3 regions of the Exiguobacterium sp. s133 genome follow, and region 3 is predicted to be linked to each of the others. Evidence: predicted binding sites of a transcription regulator. Region 3 holds the regulator's gene; each other region holds the start of a gene.

Region 1 (7,098 bases), on a different contig from region 3:
ATAGCATTTTGAATGTCTGGTGTCACTTTTTCCACGGCATTTTTCGCAAGTTCTGTGCACGATGCATCATCTAAATCACGCCATTTTCTGCCGGACTCCTTGATGTTGACGGACAAATCATTTAACGCGCCATGAAATAGATTTCCAATGTCGGGTGCCTCGAATTTATATAGTTTTCGTTCCTTCAAACGTAGCCCATACCGTGCAAAATGCTTATAGGAACACGCATTATACGTCTCAAATCTAGAGACACTCGCCTTAATGCTGTCACCGTAAAGGGAACGTGCTAAGTCGTCTGGAAGTTCATCTGCTCGGTTTTGATAAAATAACGCATCGACGAGTAACGCCATTCGTTCTCGTCCTTGACCATTCTCGAGCAATGCATTGTAGACATCAAACCATGACGATTGAATCGGATACCGGCGCTGTAAACGGCGTAACTCGATTGCCGTCGCAGCCGCCGCTCGGTCGGGATCAGTTACGAAATCGAATTGATCATTTGGTGCATGCTCTCCTGCTTCTGCGAAGTGTGTTTTGACAGGACGGTCTTGCAGTAACTGGTACTTGATTTGTTTCACGATGGAGGCTGGTTGTAATGCCTTCCCGTCCTCATCAACAAGAGCATAACTGATATACAACGATTCACTCGGTGCCGTCACTCCGTGGTACAGGTAGTATAATTCGTCATCAAAGACATCCAGTGACGCTTTACCGACCGGAACTCCATGATTATGAAGGAAATCATGATCTCCTTCCGACAATAGTTTCGACTGGTCTTCGACGAACGGAATCATACCATCATTCGCGCCGAGTAAAAATGCGACTTTTACTCGTTGTAAACGCCCCCGGACATAATCCGTCGCGATGACCTGATCGAGCGATGGTGGGACGAGTGAGAAGCGCAAACTCTCAAGTCCGGTTTCGACCATTTGTACGAATAAGTCTGTCGACAGTTCCGTCTCAGGAGCTGCCGCTTCGAGTTGTTCAAGTAAATGTAAGACCGCTTCATATACTTGATCATGTTCCCGGGCATGACTGAGCTCATTGCGCTCGAGCGCTTCTTGTTTCCAACTGAACAGCCGATCTGTCAACTGGTGTTCTTCAAGGAACTGATAAAGCGAACGCGTATGTTCACTCATTGTTTTTGATTTCTTCAACCGGTCTTGTAACGGTGTAATCGCATCGACGACGAATTGACGCATCCGGTTTAACTCATCCTCTTCTTCGAGTTCCTCCGCCGTCAGACTGACTTCATCCGTTAAGCGTCGTTTCAATTGCCACGGCTTTTGCCACATCGTGCCTTTAATACCACGTTCTAAGACAAACGTCTCCAATCGATCAAGCGCGAGCCGTTGGTCATCTGCCGGGAGAGGCATCAATTCCGTTTTCAGCAAACGAAAGACTGCTTCTTCACGGTAACCGGCGACGACGAGCTCTAAAGCAGACTGAATCAATTCAACAATCGGATGATGAATCATCGTTTCCCGCTTATCAAGGAAATACGGAATGTCATAGAGCTGAAACGCACGTTCTAAATGATCCGCATACGGTTCAAGATGTCGTACGATAAAAGCAATTTCATTGAACCGGTAACCATGCTGGCGCACGAGTTGGATTGCCTGGCGGACAGCGGCTTCCGTTTCGACTTGGCGATTGACGGCAGCTGTCACCGTGACCCCGTCCACTTGATGATCGACAGAAGGATAGGCAGGACTCATCAATGCTTGTTCTAGTATTTGTAATCCTTCCGACTTGAACTTAATCGTCCGTTCATAATGGACCTCTTCATGCTCGAGCTGTCGGTCTTGCATCTGTTCGAGCAATTGCATATAACAACGTTGGGAGACCCCAAACTCCGTCTGTTTCGCATAGGGATCACTTACATCGATTGTAAAGCTGATATGCACTTCTTTTGCTAGTTCCATCAATTTAAGCAACACCTGTTGTTCCTGTAACGAAAACTCATAGAAACCATCAATAAAGAATTGCGTATTGCCAAGATCTGCTGTCGGTAACAAGTCGAGTAACGTTGTATAGTAATCATCTGCATGAAGCGCTTTATCCACGATGCGTTCTGAGAACCGCTCATAAATCAGAGCTAAATCATTTAGTTTCGGCGAGCGTTCCGGAGAAAGTCCGCTAATTTGACGTAACATGTCTGGAGCGACGAGCGAACGTTTGAACGTAGCGATCAGTTCATCAAGCCCCTTGTAAAACCCGGGCATATTCTTTGTCCGTTTGAAAATCTTTAACTCATTTTCAACTTCTTCGACGACTTGACGTAATAACAACTGTGTCCCTGTCTCGTCTAAAAACGGAATCGCCTGATTGCCATGATCCCGCATGATATGAAAAGCAAAGCGCCGCAAACTCATGACTTCCATCCGTACTAATCCAGATAGGCGGGCATCCGTCGCAATTCGACGTTCCATCTCAAATGACATTTGATCGGGGACGATAAAATAAATCGGCTCTCCAAGTGGTCGCTCCTCGAGCTCATTGATTACAGTCTCTATTAATTTTGTGGTTTTTCCGGTTCCGGCACGACCGAGGTGCATATGATTCATGGTCATCAGTTCCTCCCTTAGCTCGTTTTTGTATACGTCATTATCTCATAAAACACGAACAAACGTCCGTTTTTGAAGCTATATTTTTCTACTTATTTTTGCTACACTGAAGCCAATTAAAATTAGTTAGACAGGAGGAATACCATGCTATATGATGACATCGGAAAACAACCGATGCTTGAACAGCTAGTCGCTCGCTTTTATCAACTTGTTTATGCCGACCCCATACTTCGTCCGATTTTTCCTGATGATCGTCAACGTGTCGAGCAGGCGCAAATTATTTTTTTGACACACTTAACAGGTGGTCCACGCCAATATGAGTTAGATGATTCGCGGACGAATTTAGCGATGATTCACCGACTCTTACCAATTGAACAGCAACACGCCTTTCGCTGGATGGAGTTGATGGAAGTGGCCATCTATGAGACAATTTCCAATCGAGCTGTAGCTGAACGTTTGATGGAGCGCTTACGAATTGGTGCATTAAACGTCTTACGGATTTGTGAGGCTCACCAGGAACCGTGAGGGATTTTTCTTTCTCATCTGTCCATTTCCATGTAAAATGAAAGATGGAGGCGATAATTATGACTGAAGAACAAGATAAGAAACCTGATTTAGTGAAATCGGCACTCGAACAAGCAGAGGCGAAAACTGCAGAGGAACCGGTTGAAGAAGAAAAGTCTGACGAGCAAAAGAAACTCGAACATATTAAAGGGCTCGTCACATTAGAGCGCGGTTCTGATTACTTCCGTGTCGTCTTTTATGATGACCACAAGCATTTGATTTTCAAGGAACTCGATTATGATCGTGTCGAATTCGTTGGTCGCTTCTATAATGATAGTTTTGACGCGACGAATTTGAAACAGCTCGAAGAAATTGCAGAGAAAGCACTCTCAACTTCGATTCGAAAACGTTTCCTTTAAGATAGGTTATGTATAGAGAAAGCCGCGTCCCTGGATTAAATGAGGGACGCGGCTTTTTTCTTATACGCTTGTTTATTCACTCTCGGGAGTGTTTCTTTTTTTGCGACGAAGTACATATGCGAGTACCCCTCCGGCAACGGCAAGCCCTGTCGCCGCTAAAACGGGAATCAATACTTTCTTCGAAGATAATTTTTGCTTCACTTGCTCTAAGCGAGATTCTGTTACTTCTTTTTGCGCAATCGATGTGCGGCGGTTAATCGTCATATGTTTTGATGCATCTGTGACGACTACTCGCTTTGTCACCCAACGTCGATTTCCTGCCTCGTCGACGATGAGTTGGCGTGTTCGCTTAATATCTTTAATTCGTTTGCCGGGCGTGTTTTCTGGACGGACGATCCGTGAACTAATAAAACGGCGTCCTCCATTAACACCGAAGCCCGGCTGTAATTTTCTACGGTTTAACCATTCATATGATTCATTCATCGTGTAGCGACCAGATCGGTCGCTTCACCTCCCCTTCAATGCGCATTCAGTTTCTACTCAAGTTCATTTCGCTCTCATTGGTAACGTTTCCTGTTAGAGTTTTCCACTTTTCTGCACTTGTTAAACGTGTTCATGTCCCGTTCCCTGGAAGCGTCGTTGCATTTCGTAAGCTAATTCTAGGGTTTTAATCCGCTGTCGTTCAATACTATAGGCAGATGCGGCCGTATCAATCCGCTGTCCTGTTTGAAACTCGACTTGCACCTTTCCGCCACTCTTCTTAACGGTCTTCATTTGTTTAAAGTTAATCCAGATGCACTCCGCCTTTTCTTTAGCTGTCGTCGGAAAGAAGATGGTTTGTGCTTGCCAATCAATTAAAACCGGCGTTTTTCGGTTTGGTCCTAAGATATGTCGTGCTGCTTCAATTCTTCCTCGCATCGAAGAACCAAAATACAAACATGATTCTTCAATCAGTTTGATCGGATGTCCTTCGAGCACAAGTTCCGACCGTTCTTTAATAAGTAGTGTTTGCGGTTCCCCGTATTGACCGAACTGAGGAATAAGAGCTAACGTTTCTTCCGTGATGTTATGTGGCATCCTACTATCTCCCTTCTTCTATTACTTTGTTTGTATCAAAGAACCCACCTGTACGCCCTCGACTGTTCGATATTTCCCAATATAAAAAACGAGATATCGCTATCTCGTTTTTAAAGTTCTTTCGTTGATTGGTCCATCTCTGGCTTAAAATGACGTGGGAATTTGAAAATCACACAAACTTTATCTTTTCCATTTCCCACTGCTTGGTTCTCGATTGAAACTTCCCCGTCATGACGCTCAACGATACGTTTTACGATATAAAGACCTAGACCAAATTTACCTTCTTTACCACGTGAAAATTGATGAAAAAGTGGTGATGATGAATCGAGTGGTGGACCGTCGTTTTCAATCTCGATTTGAGCTATCTCTTCGGTCCCGGATAAACGAATATCAATCGATGTCTCAGCATATCGCATCGCATTATCAATTACATTTTCAAGTGCAACCCGTAATTGTTCTCCTTCGCCAAGTACAAGACCGGCTTCCCCTGTAATCGTCCACGAAAGCGGCTTTGTACTTGAAAAACGACTTTGTAGTAAATGAACCATTCGGTCTAAATCAATCGTATCCCATGTAGAACGATCTAATTCAAAGTAATCCAATTTCGTCACATAAAGCAAGGCAGCGACTTTCTTTTCTAACCGTTCGGCCTCTTCCTCAATCACTGAGACCGAACCTGTCAAATCACCATCCGGATAAATCCCGTCAGAAATGGACTGTGCATAACTGCGAATGACCATGATTGGTGTCTTCAGGTCATGTGAAATATTTTGTAACAACGCTTTTTGTGCTTTATCCTGCTTTTCTAAATCGACGCGCATGGCATTGACCGATCGTGCCAAACGACCAATTTCATCTCCGCGATCAAGAGGAAGTGGCGTATTCCACTGTTGCGCTGCAATCTTTCCGACTGCACCTTCAATTTCAATCAATGGTTGCGTCAAGCGACGTGCTAACCAAAAAGCGATGAACAATGTCAAGATACTCACAATTACGACGACCCAGCCAATTTTTGAAAACAATTGCGTAATCAGTTCTTGACGATAGGCATCCCAGACATAAGAGACACGATAATACGTCTCCCCTTCCGATTCTATCTTGAGAATGCTGTAATAGACGTCTTCTTTATCAAGTTGCGTCGTATATTTTTCCGTTTCTGCTTTTTGATTGATCGCATCACGATACATCTGATCAATCAATTGTTGCGGGGCTCCCCCATAATAGAGTTTCCCATTTTTCGAAAGCAACAAAATATTAACGGAACGCGACTCCTGTTTTCGACGATCAAATTCAATTGGATTGTCCTGCAACATGTCGATGACAGAAGCATCTTTTGAAAAGAAGACTTCACTGTTTTCTAACGTCGAATAGACCTGTTCATCAATAAAGTTTCCAATCGATGACCGCATGACGACAAGGATAACGATCGAGAGCGTTGCGATGACGAGTAGAAACATCGCCCAAATCTGAAATCCCAAACTCCGATTCTTCATGCAGACACCAACCGGTAGCCAATCCCATAAATCGTCTCTAGTTCAAGTTTGGATAATTTTTTCCGGACTCGTCGAACTAAATCATCGACGACACGATCGGAACCAAAGTAATCATCACCCCAGACACTGACAAGAATCTGTTCACGGGACATTGGCGTCCCGATTTGTGTCGCAAATAAAATCAACAAATCATACTCTTTTGAGGTCAAATCAATTTCTTGACCATTTTCTTCGATGACTCGTTTTTCAGGATAGATTGTATAATCGCCATACTGAATCACTCCTGTTTTTGGTGTCGCATAGGCGCGCGCTAAGATTTTTTTGACACGAATGACAAGTTCTCTTGGCAAAAACGGTTTCGCGATGTAATCATCCGAGCCCATTTCTAAGCCGATGATTTTGTCGATATCTTCGTCTCGGGCAGAGATGAAAATAACAGGTGTCGTCTCATCATGTGCCTTGATTCGTTTAATCAACTGAAATCCGTCCATATCCGGTAACATAATATCGAGCACCCATAAATCAGGCTTTTCAATAATCGCTGAAGCTGCCGCTTCCCCAGAGGTGAACGATTTCACTTGCCATCCTTCTTGTTCTAAATATTTTACGAGCACGCGGTTCAGATTCACTTCATCATCCACTAAATAAATCGTATGCATCACTGTCACTCCTGACTAAGTCCTTTTTTTGTAGTGTATCAAAGGAATTCCGCACAATTATGTGAGAACACTCCAAATGTGAAAAAAACGCCCTCTTTTATCCAAAAAGAGGCGCGTTTAGTCAGTAACACTATTTATTTTACGAGGCGCAACGATGGATAGGTTGCACGTTCTACGTTCGTTTTAACATCTGTCGCAATATGACGACGTTCCGTCTTTACAATATGTGCTAAGAAGGTTGCTCCTCCACCGAGTAAGACCGTGACACCTGTCATTAAAATGATTTCCATTGTTTTCGCCGCCCTTTTCTATCGCAATTGATAATCAGTATCATCTTCAATACGACTATAACACGATGAAACGAAAATGAGAAGCGTTC
Region 2 (7,098 bases), on a different contig from region 3:
CAAGTTACGCACCGGTTTATACGGATGCGTTAGCCGCCTGTGGGATAACCGACTTTTTCCACTTGCCGTTGTCGCCCCATCCGACCGACGGACAGCTTCAACAGTTGAGCAAAAGCACAGGCATCATCATCTCGGGTGGGGAAACGGAATGTTATCAGGATTACATCCTCAACACGCCAATCGGCGCCGTCATCCAAGAACGGTACCGCTCTGGTGTCCCGGTCGCTGGTTTTTCTGCCGGGGCATTACTCGCACCGGACGAGTGCCGGATTCCGGCAATCGATCAGCGGGACGGTCGGGACTTAGTCCTTGAAGGACTCGGTCTCTTACCGGACGCCGTCCTCTCCGTCCATTACGATACTTGGGATGAAGTTGCGAATTTACAACAGGCATTTATTACGACCGGAAGCCTATACGGTTACGGTTTACCGGAACGGACAGGGATTTACCTTAACAACAATCAACTCGTACGACAGGAAGGCCCCCTGCCTGTCGTGCTCAAGCGAACGGAGGAACACATATGCCAACCATCATCACCGCCGTCAAAGGCATCATCCGGCAAGATCACCGAATCCTGATCGTCCAGCGTGCCGCTGCCGACTCGGGTGGCGGGACCTGGGAATGTCCGGGCGGGAAGATTGATTTCGGGGAGCAACCGGAAGCGAGTCTGATCCGTGAAGTCCGGGAGGAAACGGGACTCTCAGTCACGGTCGACCGGATTGCGTATGCCTCCAGTTTCCTGACCCACTCCGACCGCCAAGTCATCTTACTCGTCTATTTCTGTACGGCGGAAACCAATGCTGTCAGCTTATCGGACGAACACGACGCCTATCTTTGGGCTGACGAAGCAATGATTCGGAAACAGATTGCACCGAACATCTTAACTGACTTTGAGCGGTATCAGATATTTCCTCAGCTCGTCTCGACTTGAAAACACGTCACGTGAAGTGGCGTGTTTTTTTGTTGTCCTGCCCACCAGGACAGATCGTCTTTTTCCTGAAATGCAACTTCCTTGATTGCATCACGTCACGAGGTTGACGTCGTCATTCCTTAAGTAAATTTACATATTTGTTTAATTGCACCCAAATATATATTAAGATTGTTATATATTGAAAATCAGCTTAGCGCCAGCTTCAGGGATGTTGAGAAAACAGACGGGTGTGCTTAAGTGAAAGGAGTGCGGCATGAAAAAACGAATGTACCTTGCATTACCGCTAGCGGCCCTGTTACTGACGGGATGTGCGAGCGACGAGGAGACAGTTTCTTCGACAGACACGAAGACGGAGGAACGTGCTCCAAAAGAAGAGACGCCGCAGACGAGCGACATCAAAGAACCGACAGCGGACATCGTTAAAGAAGACGCGAAACAGGAGACGCCTCCTGCAGAGCCGGTTGCGAAAGAGACGACCGAAAAAAAATCAGACACGACAACGGATCAAAAAGAAACAGAAGACAAGCCCTCGGTCACGGCGTCCAGCAATGATCCGTTCACCGGATACAAACAGATTCAAGTCGATGGCGGCGACCAGTCCGGAGACCGTCAGGCGAACGTCGTCGTCGATATCGGGTTCGGGGACCGTGAATACTGGGCATTTACGAACAAGCATGGACAACTCGTCAAAGTCATCGCCAAAAAAATCACCTTACAAAATGATAAAACGGAAGACGTGACGTCAGCCGGTCGCTACTATCATGATGAAGCGAAGGTTCCGGGTGTCGAACACCGTGATCTTGATGAAGGACATGTCATCGCCGATTCGCTTGGCGGTGTCTCGAACGCCTACAACATCACGCCGCAGGACAGCACGCTCAATCGCCACGGCGATCAAGCCTACATGGAAGATACTATCCGTAAAGCCGGTGGTGCGACGAATTTCGAAGCGATCATCCGCTATGAAACGACGAAAACACAAATTCCTTCGAGTTATCAGTACACGTACACAATCAAAGGCAACGTCATCGTCGACAAGTTCGATAACATCAACCCGGATGGTGTCAACGCGTCGCTCGGTCTGACCGAGAGTCCGGAAAGTAAACCGAAGGCTGAACCAAAGGCAGCGCCAAAAGCAACACCAAAAGCTGAACCGAAGGCGAAAACGCCTGCCGCTTCGACACCAAGCACGACGCCGGAAACGGGCGGTGACGTCTCAAGCGTCGATGCGAACGGAAACGGACAAGTCACGATCCAGGAAGCGAAGGATGCCGGTTTCAGCATGCCGATCCGGAGTGACCACTGGCTCTATCCGTACATGCGGGACAACGATAACGACGGCATGGTCGGTGAATGACAACACGAAAAAGGCAGGCTCCGCGGAGCTGCCTTTTTTTAATTATGTGTCATATCATAACCGACGACTTTGTTGCGCCCCGTCTGTTTTGCCTGATACAGCGCCTGATCGGCTTTTTGGACGACTTCGAACGCCGTCTTGGCTTGGTCGGACGATGCGACACCCATCGAAAGCGTGACATGGAAAGCCGGATACGGTTTGAAGATGAAGTGTTGATCGGCGCACGCCGTCCGAATCCGTTCCCCGAGTTGCTCCGCTTCACGGTGCGAGATATCCGGCAGGACGACGACGAATTCCTCGCCGCCATACCGGGTGACGAGTCCCGTTTCCGGACAAAACGTCGTCAACAGATGACTGAGTTGCCGTAAGACGACATCCCCGCCATCATGTCCGTATTCGTCATTGACCGACTTGAAGAAGTCGATATCGACGATCAGGACCGAGAAGGCATACCCGTGTTTGTCATAGTCGGCCAATGTCTCATCGAGTTTCCGCCGATTGGCGAGATTCGTCAGACTGTCCGTCAAGGCAAGCTCCTGCTGGGCTTGGACGAACTGGAAATGTTTCCGTAACTCCTGCAGAAAACGAAACGTCACGTACCCTCCGAGGAGATTGAAGATGATGTAGACGAATGACATCTCGAAAAACCGAATGAACGTATCCGTCAACAAGTACAGGGCCGGTAAGCTGTAGCCGATTCCGATGCTCAGTAGGACAAGGTAGTCTTTGAACGTCTGGGCAGCAAAGCGACGGTAAATACTTGCCGTGACGAGTAAAGCAAGACAAATCAGTGTCGCGAGAATCAAACCTTGGTAGACACCGGGTGGCGTGACGAGAAAGCGGGCCCCGATGACGGCGACCGTCGTCAATGCGCCACTGATCCAGCCGCCGTAATAATACGCCGTGACGAGCGCGACGAGTCGTAAATCAATCTTCGCTCCATCGTAGGAGATACTGTTTAAGACGAGCAGTGCCCCGATCACGCTTGCAATCAATCCGACGGCAAGTCGGATCCGGATGGAGGAGTGCGGTGAAATGCGTTTGATGTTGCGCATCGGTAAGAAGGCGAACAGCAGGGACGTAATCAAAAGGGAAAAGTTTAATAGAAACTGGTTGAACTGACTCAACACGACGATCGACATCCCTTCAAAAAATAGCTTTTTCTGTCTATATCTTCTTTATCGTCTTACCGGAACCCTTTTTCTAGCCGTTTCGCAGGTTTTCCATTTTCTTAAAAGGGAATCATTATGACAGATGCATCTGTTAATTCGTAAAAGGGGGAACTACCTGTGGACATGAACGAAGAAAAACGAAAAAGTAAAATGCCTTTCTTCATCGGGCTCGTCATCGTCATCTTTTTAATCGTCGCCGCTGCGTTAATCATCTACGTCACGTCTGAACCGAAAGAGGAAACGCAACAGCTCCTCCAACTGACGGTGAGCCAAATCACGCCGTACTTACCACTTGCCGGCTAACGACACCTTACTTTTTTTCAACCAAAAGGGCAGACCGATTTTCTTCGGACTGCCCTTTCCTTCTGCCTACACGACATACCGCGCCTCTTTCTTATCGATGATATTGCGGACCCGGTTTTCAGTCACCCCGTACACGAGCGCAAGCTTTCGAATCGACGCTTCGCCCGTCCGGTAGCGCCGCCGGATCTCCCGAATCTGCCACGCCGACAATTCAACATGGTCCGTCAACAGCAGATCGAATTCAGCGAGCAAGGAAGCATAGGCTTGACTTGGCGAAGGCTTGACCGACAGATTATCGATGTGGTCGTTCAACCGGTCATGATCCGCCCGGACGAGACGCTCCTCGCAGGCAGTCGGGTCAAGAAACGCCCGGGCGACGAGTTCACCGACGTAAAACCGTTCACCACGCCCCTGCTGATACAGCGTCACTTTCCGGTAGCCGTCCTGATTGATTCGCGGACGCAGGACGACACCCGTGCGCCGCTGTTTGACGCCACGGCTTGTCTCGACAATCCGGTCGAGCGAACGGACGTTGCCTGACGTCGAGACCTGATAACTTCCCTCATACCCCTGCACCATCTTCCAATGTTCCATATGAGCAATGACCTCCATTCGGTCCTAAAACGCCAACAGTTCTTACTCCCATTATACAATAAAGCGAACAAACGTTCTAATTTTAATGTTCCTTTTTTGTATGGTAATCTAACAAAAAAAAGGAAACGGGGTCTTTCGATGAAATTTGTTTTGCTGCTCGGTCCTCAGGCCGTCGGAAAGATGACAATCGGTCAGGAACTCGAACGGTTGACCGGGATGAAGTTGTTTCATAACCACCAGACGATCGATTTGCTGTTGCCCTATTTCGACTTTTCAAAGCCCGCCCATCACAGGCTGAAGGACTTGATCCGCCGGGAGATGTTCAAAGAGATGGCGGTCAGCGATCTCGAAGGTGTCCTCTTCACGTTCCTCTGCCTGTTCGGGGTCGAAGGCGGAGGGATTGAGTTCATTGAGGAAACGGTCGCATTGTTTGAAGAGGCGGGTTCCGACGTCTATATCGTCGAACTCGAAGCCTCTGTCGCAACACGGCTCATGCGGAATAAGACGGAAAACCGTCTTGCCCATAAGTTTACGAAACGAGATCTCGCCGCTTCCGAAAACGACTTACTCGAGACGGCAGACGGCTACCGGACGTCCTCCCTGCCAGGAGAACTGCCGTACCCGAACTACTTCCGCCTGGATACGGAAGGACGCTCTGCCGCAGAGAGTGCCGAAGCAATCTGCGCCCGCTTCGGCTGGTCTTATAACCCCGTCGGTCAAAAATAGAGAGGAGAATGCCGCTTGACGTCACAACCGAAGGAATACCGTTCACTTGTCCTGACCTTCATTCTCTTGATCGTCAGCCTCCTGTTATTTTTCGGACTGAACGGACGGACGTTCCCGAACATGAGCCTTTGGGTCCCGATCAGTCTATATTCGCTCGTCGGCGTCGGCTATGTGATGTCACTCCTGATTGCGCTCCGGTTGAAAAACACTGTCATCAAGACCTTCAGCCTGCTTGCCACTCTGATGCTGTTGCTCCCGCTCGTGATTTGGGTTTATCTCCTGCTGCTTGCGAACGGCATCTCGGAACCTTAAAAAAAGAGGACAAGCCGTTCGCAGTCTGCGACGCGGATTGTCCTCTTTTTCGTTTAGTGCGTCAAGGCTAACGAAAATCCGTCATCCGTTCTCTCAAATCCACTCTTCTCCCAAACGACGGCTTCCCCGCCTCTGCCCGTCACGGACGGTAACAATAATGTCCGTGCCAGATACGCCGTGATGACCCTCAAGGCTTCTTCAACGTAGCCGGCGGCGTCGGACGGATCGATTGCGTCATAGCTGAGTTGCTGACCGGCTAACTGCATCGTCGCAACCTGTTGGTGCTCGTCCCACAGCTCCAATGTCCAAACACAGCCGTCTGTCGTATCCACCGCTTCGATGTGTAAGCGGGACGTCGTAAAGTCAGGATGGCGTCCGTTCATCTTCATTCCTCCCCTGTCACGTCAAACGTTGCCGTTGCGTAAGCTTGCCCATTAATCAAGATGGTCACACGATGCGTCCCCGGATAGTGGACGCGTCTCGTCAAGTTCCGAAACGATTGCCGTTTTGTAAACGTCTCCCGTCCAGCCACCTGTCGTTCACTAATCCGAAAGACCTTTTGACTCATTCCCCGCTGTTTGACATAGTCAATCGCATATTCAATCCGCAGGACTTGCGGTTCCGTCGTCGTGAGGCTAAATGTAAACGACAGCTCGCCTCCGATCGGCAGCGACGGTGTCCCCGTCAAATCATCGACTGTGACCGTGCCGCGTGTCACGAGACCAAATGCCTTTAGGACGTCCGGGTGTCCTTGTTTCAGCAACGTCCGTGAAGCGTGACGCAACACCCAGTCCACACGGGGATCGGTCCCGAGCTGATCGAGTCGTTCAATCACAAGTTCCGGGTGCGTCTTCGTGATGTCGTTCAAGTGATTGGCGACACTCTTGCGGACGTAAAGTGAGTCGTCGGTCAGCAACCGGTCGAGCAGCGGCAGAACGGGACGCGGATCGGCAATCAACGCCGGGATCGCCTGTCCCCATGGTAAGCGTGGACGTGTCCCTTCCGATGCCAGGCGCCGGACATGTTCATCGTCCGACGTGCTCCAGAGCAGTGCCTGTTGTAAGTACCGGTCTTGGTCGGTCAGTAAAAACCGCCGGACGGCGAACTCCGCCGTCGAATACGGCGTCAGCCGTTCGAGTGCCAGCAACGCCCGGTCCCAGTCGTCGCCGTAGAGCTCGATATAGTCGGGAAACACGATCCCGGCGAGTCCCGTGAACTCCGGGGCAAGCCGTTCGAGTTCTGTCGCCGCCATATCAAATTCACGTGGCACATACGATCCAAGCGACGTCGAAATCCGGCGGACCCGTTGTTTGAAGGCGAGTTCCTCCCAGTCGGTTTGTTTGATGTCCTGCTGCAGCCGCGGCGCATCCAGCGCCCGCCCCAGGCGGTCGAGCCAGTCGTCCGAGAAGACATCTTTAATCAGTGCCATGTGAAATCAAGTCCTTTCGTCGTTCGGTTTCGAGCAATGTCGCTTTCCGGGCGAGCCCGCCGGCGTACCCGCCCAAATCACCGTTCGCCCGAATGACGCGGTGACACGGGATGACGAGTGCCAGTTGATTGGCACCATTTGCCCGGGCGACGGCCCGGACCGCAAGCGGATTACCGATCCGGATGGCGAGTTCTTGATAAGAAATCGTCTCTCCGGACGGAATTTGCTCCAACTCGGCCCAGACGCGGCGTTGGAACGGCGTTCCGTAGAGGGC
Region 3 (7,098 bases):
TTTTCACAAATTCTATATCATTTTAGCACACACAGAAATGTGATACAACTTTTCTAAATAGTATGTCACATTAAAATGAATGCGCTCTCTATTGCCCTTTTCAAGCGACTTTCATGATACACATTACTGATTTTCCCATTAAAAAAGCTACCTCGCTCACGGATTGAGCGACGCAGCTTTCATTCATACAAAACTTGCTTACTGTTTATTGCGTTCTTCTTCTTGTGCTTGCTTCAATTTTTCAGGCGTAACATCCGTTCCTTCTTCATCAACGATTTTGATGCCCATCATTTGATTTTTGAACGAACCACGAAATGCTTCTAAATAGGCCGTTCTTAATTCTTTTTGTTCCGCCGTCTCAGCTTCCGTTAACGGTTCGACTTTTGATTTATTGGCAAGTTCATTAATTCGATCGAGTTGTTCTTGTGATAACATAATATCCCTCTTTCTCTTTGACTCAACGCGGAGCACTTTAATAGTAACCTTACTGTAAAAGACCCGAAAAAAAAAAGCAAGTTTGTCGCGTCAAGATGACACAACACCTGCTTTCATTCATAAGACTGGACAACTTCTTTATATTCAAGATAACGCCGATTGACCGTCGCTTTCGAAATATCATGCCCCATGCCGCGTAAGGTCGTCGCGATGTCAGCAAACGTCAAACCAAGTTCACGTAATCGAACGATTTCTTCAATCGGGACTTCCTTTCGACTGCGGCCGGCATTCTCGCCTTGCCGATTGAGATTTTGTTCGGGTCTAAAACCATTATCGACAGCCCGTCGCATGCCGCGTGCGATTTTTGCATTGTGGAGCTTACGCTGGTATTCCTCAACGAGTGAAACGATTTCGAGGACCATCGCTTCCGCATCTGCCAGTTGGTATTCACCGTCTGACTCCATCGTCATCAACTGGACATCATGTTTTTTGAACGTATGCAAAATCGCGATTTTGGCGTTTCCTCGTCCGATTCGTGTATCGTCCGTCACGAGCACCGCTTCCACCAGATGACGCGTTACATAATCAAGAACGGTCAACATCCCTTCTCGCTCTACATCATAGCCACTTTCTTTTTCGACGATGATATCTATGATTTCAAATCCTTTTGTTAAAGCGAGTCCCGACAGTTCTGCTCTTTGCCGCTCCAGTGAGCTCTCTTGTGCTTCTTTTTCCGTCGAGACGCGACAGTAGATTACTACTTTCATCGTACCTCACACCCCTGTTCGTTCATTCAACAACTTTTATATTCTGTCATTGTTGTGCGATTGGTACAACGATTTTGTCTTTCGAAATGACATGTTTTGTTTCGAGCTCATTGTTCTTGATCAGCCAGTCGATGTATTCTTGATTCGTCATCGAACCATCATTGTAGACTTCAGCTACTTGTTCGACTGTTACGTTCTCATCTACCGTGACTGACGCCGTAAGTAATCGGTGGACCTTTTCATCCGGTCGTGGTGTTAAAAGAAAAAGAATGAAAGCAAAACTGAGCGTATAAAACAGAATTGAAAAGGCATGAGTACGAATAGAATGAATCATCATGAATCCCTCCAAATAGGTTATTAGAATAAATGTTCTCGGAACAATTGTTCGCATAATCTATAATAAACACAGAACCAGTGTTCGGTCAATACAAAAACATCGAACAATTGTTTGTGCGCTCATTTGTTCTATGTTATAGTAATTCTAGAAACATATATTCCTAAATCCTAAAAAAACCAATCCGGAAAGAGGTGGCAATTCGTATGCGGAAAATGTCTAAACGTCAACAAGAAATCCTTGACTACATCATCGCTGAAGTGAAGTTAAAGGGCTATCCACCTTCAGTTCGCGAAATTGGTGAAGCTGTTGGTCTTGCTTCAAGCTCAACGGTACACGGTCATTTGGATCGTCTAGAAAAACGTGGACTGATTCGCCGTGACCCGACGAAACCACGCGCGATTGAAATATTGCTTGATAAACCTGAAGAAATCAACGAAGCGATCGTCCATGTCCCCGTTATCGGCAAGGTAACTGCCGGACTTCCGATCACTGCGATTGAAAACATAGAAGAGCATTTCCCACTCCCTGCACATTATGTAGGAAATGAAACCGTCTTTATGTTGACGATTGATGGCGAATCGATGATTAATGCAGGTATTCTTGATGGCGATCGTGTTATCGTGCGTCAACAAAACACAGCAGAAAACGGGGAGATTGTCGTTGCGATGACCGAAGATAGTGAAGCGACAGTCAAACGGTTCTTCTTAGAAGATCAACAGGTACGTCTTCAACCAGAAAATGACTCGATGGACCCGATGTATTTCGATAACGTGTCGATTCTTGGCAAGGTCATCGGCGTTTACCGGACGATTCACTAAGAGAGGGACCAGCTAAGCTGGTCTTTTTTCATGCCTTCTGGAAATGTACATGATACGGTCAACTCCGTTGCCCTAACGGGATATGTTGTTTATTCGGTCGCAACGAACCAAACGGATTGGCTCCCGACCGCTGTCGGAATCGCCGTCGGGACCTTATGGCTTTCGCCCGACTTAGACTTAAAATCGGAACCTTACTATCGTTTTGGCCCTTTGCGTGTCCTTTGGATGCCATACGTTAAAATTATGCCGCACCGCTCCATCTGGTCGCATGGCTTAATCATCGGAGATGTCATCCGCCTACTCTACAGTGCCGCTTTATTGATTCCGCTACTCTTTTTAGCCTTCTATAGTGAAATCATCCAAGCAAGCACGGTCGACTCATTGATTGACGTCATGCCTGCTTTTATTATCGGTGTGATGACCGCAAGTACGATTCATATCATCCTTGATCATACGAGTAGTTGGTTCCGCCCTAAAAAGAAACGAAAAAAACGTCGATCCTGACTTTTTCCATTCAATCATGGAAAAAGTCTTTTTATTATCCAATTCTAATTTTTTTAAACCTAAATATTGAAAATTTCGATTCCTATATTTCAATTATTTGTATTGAAAACGTTATCAATTCGGGTTAGGTTTAAATAGAAAGGTATTATTCGCTTTAATCCAAAGGGAGGGTTTTTGCATGAGTAATTTTATTAGTGAGATGATGGGAACATTGATTCTCGTCCTACTCGGGGATGGCGTCGTCGCCGGTGTCGTTCTGAAGAAAACCAAGTCTGAAAATGGTGGCTGGATTGTCATCACGCTCGCTTGGGGTCTCGCCGTTATGACCGGTGTTTACGTCGCGGCATCCAGTGGTGCCCACTTGAACCCAGCGGTTACTTTGTCGCTCGCGCTCAATTCTGACTTACCGTGGGCAGATGTACCTATCTATATCGCTGCTCAACTTGTCGGAGCATTCCTTGGCGCAGTACTCGTTTGGCTTCATTACATGAAACATTTTGAAGCGACAGAAGATCAAGCCGCAAAACTCGGTGTCTTCGCGACAGGTCCAGCAATCCGTCATACGGGATCAAACTTAGTATCTGAGATCATCGGGACATTCGTTCTCGTCTTTGGTATCTTGGCGCTTGGAGCGAATACGTTTGCAGACGGACTCAATCCATTGATCGTCGGTCTCCTCGTAGTCGTCATCGGTCTTTCGCTCGGTGGTACGACGGGTTATGCAATCAACCCTGCCCGTGACCTTGGTCCACGTATCGCCCACGCGATCTTACCGATTCCGGGTAAGGGATCATCAGACTGGGGTTACTCATGGATTCCGATTGTCGGACCAATCATCGGAGGCGCAATCGCCGTCTTCATCTATCAACTGCTATTTTGATTGAGCATTAGGTATCTTAACTATTCAAGGGGGACTCACAGATGGAAAACAAGTATATTTTAGCACTCGACCAAGGAACGACAAGCTCACGCGCCATCATTTTCGATCATGATGGTCAAATCGTCAACTCTGCTCAACGTGAATTCAAACAATACTTCCCACAACCAGGCTGGGTCGAGCATGATGCAAATGAAATCTGGGGTTCGATTTTAGCAGTCATGGCGGATGCACTCGGAACGGCTGACATCAAACCGAGTCAAATCGCGAGCATCGGAATTACGAACCAACGTGAAACGACAGTCGTCTGGAACAAGGAAACGGGAAAACCAGTTTATCATGCCCTTGTCTGGCAATCGCGTCAAACGGCCGACATTTGTGATGAGCTAAAAGAACAAGGACTCAATCAAAAATTCCGCGATAAAACTGGCTTACTCATCGATGCCTACTTCTCAGGAACAAAAGTCAAATGGATTCTAGATAACGTCGATGGTGCACGTGAGCAAGCAGAGAACGGGGAACTGCTCTTCGGTACAATCGATACGTGGCTCGTCTGGAAGCTCTCAGGTGGAAAAACACATATCACAGACTACACGAATGCCTCACGGACACTCATGTACAACATTTACGAACAACAATGGGATGACGAGTTACTTGAAATCCTGACAGTCCCTAAATCGATGTTGCCAGAAGTCCGTCAATCAAGTGAAGTCTACGACAACACAGTCCCGTATCACTTCTTCGGCTTCGAAGTTCCAATCGCCGGCATCGCCGGTGACCAACAAGCTGCCTTGTTCGGTCAAACGTGCTTTGAACCGGGCGAAGGGAAAAACACATACGGTACAGGTTGCTTCATGTTGATGAATACGGGCGAAAAAGCCGTTTCTTCAGACCACGGACTCTTGACGACGATCGCTTGGGGCGTCGACGGCAAAGTGGAATACGCACTCGAAGGTTCAATCTTCGTTGCCGGTTCTGCAATCCAGTGGTTGCGTGACGGTCTCCGAATGTTGAAAAATGCAAAAGACTCAGAAGGCTACGCTTTGAAAGTCGATTCAACAGACGGTGTCTACGTCGTTCCTGCTTTCGTTGGTCTTGGTGCACCGTACTGGGATAGCGACGTTCGCGGTGCCATCTTCGGATTGACACGCGGGACGGAAAAAGAGCACTTTGTCCGCGCAACACTCGAGTCACTCGCTTACCAAACTCGCGACGTCTTGACAGCGATGCAGCAAGATTCCGGCATCGAACTGAAAACGTTACGCGTCGACGGTGGTGCCGTTGCCAACGACTTCTTGATGCAATTCCAATCGGATATTCTCGGTGTTCCAGTTGACCGCCCGGAAATCAATGAGACGACGGCACTCGGTGCAGCCTACCTCGCTGGACTCGCTGTCGGCTATTGGAAAGATAAAGCTGAAATCAAAAAGCAGTGGAAACTCAACCATCAATTCACACCTGAAATGAAAGAAGACGATCGCGAAAAACGTTATGCCGGATGGCAAAAAGCGGTCGAAGCGACAATGGCATTCACACCGAACAAAAAAGCAGCCAACGCAAACGTCTAATCGAACAACGATGACTTTTGCACCACTCTATTAAAAAGAAGCGATTTCGATATCACTCGAAATCGCTTCTTTTTTTATCTTTGACCTCTTAATTCATACAACTTCTCAATCCACACCAAAGAACTCCCCTCTAAGCGAACAGGCAGATACCTGACTTAGAAGGGAGATCGGTCTTACGCGAATCATTTAGGCGAATTCATTTTTCAATCCGTCAACGACTTCAGTCAGTGACTTCGATTGACCACTTAAAACAGCCGCGAGGAATGCCCCTTCGACGAGCGGCGCCTCGACAAATTGGACCGTTTTATCACCGCTATACAGTTCAAGGGCCAACTCCGTATTCATTGTTGCAGAACCGATATCCGTCAAGATGACACCGTCATCGTCGAGCGCATTCAACGTCTCTTCAATGCGCGAAGCATCTGTCCCGATGCTTCCATCCGCTAAACCGGCCGCTAGCAGGATTGGTGTATCCGGTGCCATTTCGGCAAGCAGTTCCTTTAGACCAGTCGCCAGTTTTTCACTGTGTGAAACGAGAATTACATTAACCATGTAGCACCTCCACGATTTCTTGTAACAAGAGTGCACTCGATAAAGAACCTGGATCTTGCACGCCGACTGTCGCGTCTCCAAAGTAGGAAGCCCGCCCTTTCGTCGCGACACGTTCTTTTGTATCACGGAGCGCTTGTTCGAGTGCAGCGTTTAAATCCGCCTCTTTGCTCAAGGCCTCATGGAAAGGTGTCCAAATGTCGACCATTGTTTTCTGACCGAATTCAGACTTTCCACGCATCTTGATGCCTTCCGTCGCTTCAACAAAAGCTTGTGCCAGTTCTTGCCCTTCCACTTCTTTTTTCCCTTTAAAGGCTCCGGCGAACTTGACGAACGCTGTTCCGTATAACGGACCAGACGCCCCACCGACCGTCTTGATTAACGTCATCCCAACTTGTTTTGACAAATCACCTAAATCTTCATACTCACCATGTGCTTCTAGTTCTTTTTGGACGGCTTGAAAACCACGTGACATGTTAATCCCGTGATCACCGTCGCCGATTTCACGATCAAGATCGGTCAGTTCATCTTTATGGGCTTCAATCTGTGCTGCTGCCTTCAGTAAGCTTTCACGAAACTGTTCTGTCGTTAACTTCATTTCAATCCACCTCTTCTATTTCTTTTAAAGATTTTTAGTCTGATCAAAAGCCGATTGCATTCGTTTTTGCGTCAAGGTAACCGACGAGCTCGTCGTCGACCGGAAGTAACGTAATCGAGAAACCGTGCATCTCAAGCGATGTCATATAGTTTCCAACGTATGGACGGACGATGTCGTAGCCTTTTGCTTGTAATTGTTCCGCGACATACTTGTAGGTGATGTAGAGTTCCGATTCCGGCGTTCCACCCATACCATTGACCATGACAGCGACTTTTTTGTCTGTTACTTCTGCTGTCAGTCGGTCGAGCAGTTCCGTGACGATTGCTTCAACGGACGCAACCGGTTTCCGGTCGATTCCTTTTTCACCATGGATTCCAATTCCGATTTCCATCTCATCTTCATGTAAGTCGAAACCAGGTTTTCCGCTTTCCGGCATGTAACACGGTGAAAGTGCCATCCCAATCGAACGCACGCTTCCGATGACTTTCTCGGCAATTGCTTTGACTTCAGCAAGCGACTTGCCTTCCGCCGCTGCCGCACCGGCAATTTTATGGACAAAGACTGTACCCGCGACACCGCGGCGATCTTCTTCTTTTTTGATGGCGATGTCATCCTTTACGACAACCGTCTCGACTTCGATCTCTT

The links. The regulator LexA, encoded in region 3, represses DNA repair genes until DNA is damaged. The targets are predictions, from matches to a motif close to CGAACATATGTTCG.
Region 1: addB (helicase-exonuclease AddAB subunit AddB) is a predicted target of LexA. The motif match lies at 2,623-2,636, and genes of this name have one in related genera.
Region 2: KNP96_RS10430 (NUMOD4 domain-containing protein) is a predicted target of LexA. The motif match lies at 4,422-4,435, and genes of this name have one in related genera.

What each region holds. Positions count from the first base shown of each region.
Region 1 is NZ_JACSMK010000004.1:63,950-71,047, reverse strand. It holds gene addB (helicase-exonuclease AddAB subunit AddB) at 1-2,573, opposite strand, end outside; gene KNP96_RS07315 (truncated hemoglobin) at 2,712-3,092, shown strand; gene KNP96_RS07310 (hypothetical protein) at 3,152-3,490, shown strand; gene KNP96_RS07305 (hypothetical protein) at 3,563-3,973, opposite strand; gene KNP96_RS07300 (competence protein ComK) at 4,094-4,567, opposite strand; gene KNP96_RS07295 (HAMP domain-containing sensor histidine kinase) at 4,678-6,045, opposite strand; gene KNP96_RS07290 (response regulator transcription factor) at 6,057-6,722, opposite strand; gene KNP96_RS07285 (hypothetical protein) at 6,854-7,009, opposite strand.
Region 2 is NZ_JACSMK010000007.1:5,272-12,369, reverse strand. It holds gene KNP96_RS10455 (Type 1 glutamine amidotransferase-like domain-containing protein) at 1-578, shown strand, start outside; gene KNP96_RS10450 (NUDIX hydrolase) at 521-931, shown strand; gene KNP96_RS10445 (DNA/RNA non-specific endonuclease) at 1,185-2,288, shown strand; gene KNP96_RS10440 (GGDEF domain-containing protein) at 2,327-3,418, opposite strand; gene KNP96_RS10435 (hypothetical protein) at 3,584-3,763, shown strand; gene KNP96_RS10430 (NUMOD4 domain-containing protein) at 3,830-4,357, opposite strand; gene KNP96_RS10425 (DEAD/DEAH box helicase family protein) at 4,496-5,083, shown strand; gene KNP96_RS10420 (hypothetical protein) at 5,099-5,395, shown strand; gene KNP96_RS10415 (hypothetical protein) at 5,449-5,778, opposite strand; gene KNP96_RS10410 (DNA alkylation repair protein) at 5,781-6,824, opposite strand; gene KNP96_RS10405 (bifunctional transcriptional activator/DNA repair enzyme AdaA) at 6,811-7,098, opposite strand, start outside.
Region 3 is NZ_JACSMK010000017.1:26,705-33,802, reverse strand. It holds gene KNP96_RS16270 (DUF896 domain-containing protein) at 199-435, opposite strand; gene KNP96_RS16265 (YneB family resolvase-like protein) at 549-1,202, opposite strand; gene yneA (cell division suppressor protein YneA) at 1,249-1,536, opposite strand; gene lexA (transcriptional repressor LexA) at 1,743-2,357, shown strand; gene KNP96_RS16250 (metal-binding protein) at 2,388-2,861, shown strand; gene KNP96_RS16245 (MIP/aquaporin family protein) at 3,040-3,741, shown strand; gene glpK (glycerol kinase GlpK) at 3,783-5,306, shown strand; gene dhaM (dihydroxyacetone kinase phosphoryl donor subunit DhaM) at 5,493-5,858, opposite strand; gene dhaL (dihydroxyacetone kinase subunit DhaL) at 5,851-6,453, opposite strand; gene dhaK (dihydroxyacetone kinase subunit DhaK) at 6,497-7,098, opposite strand, start outside.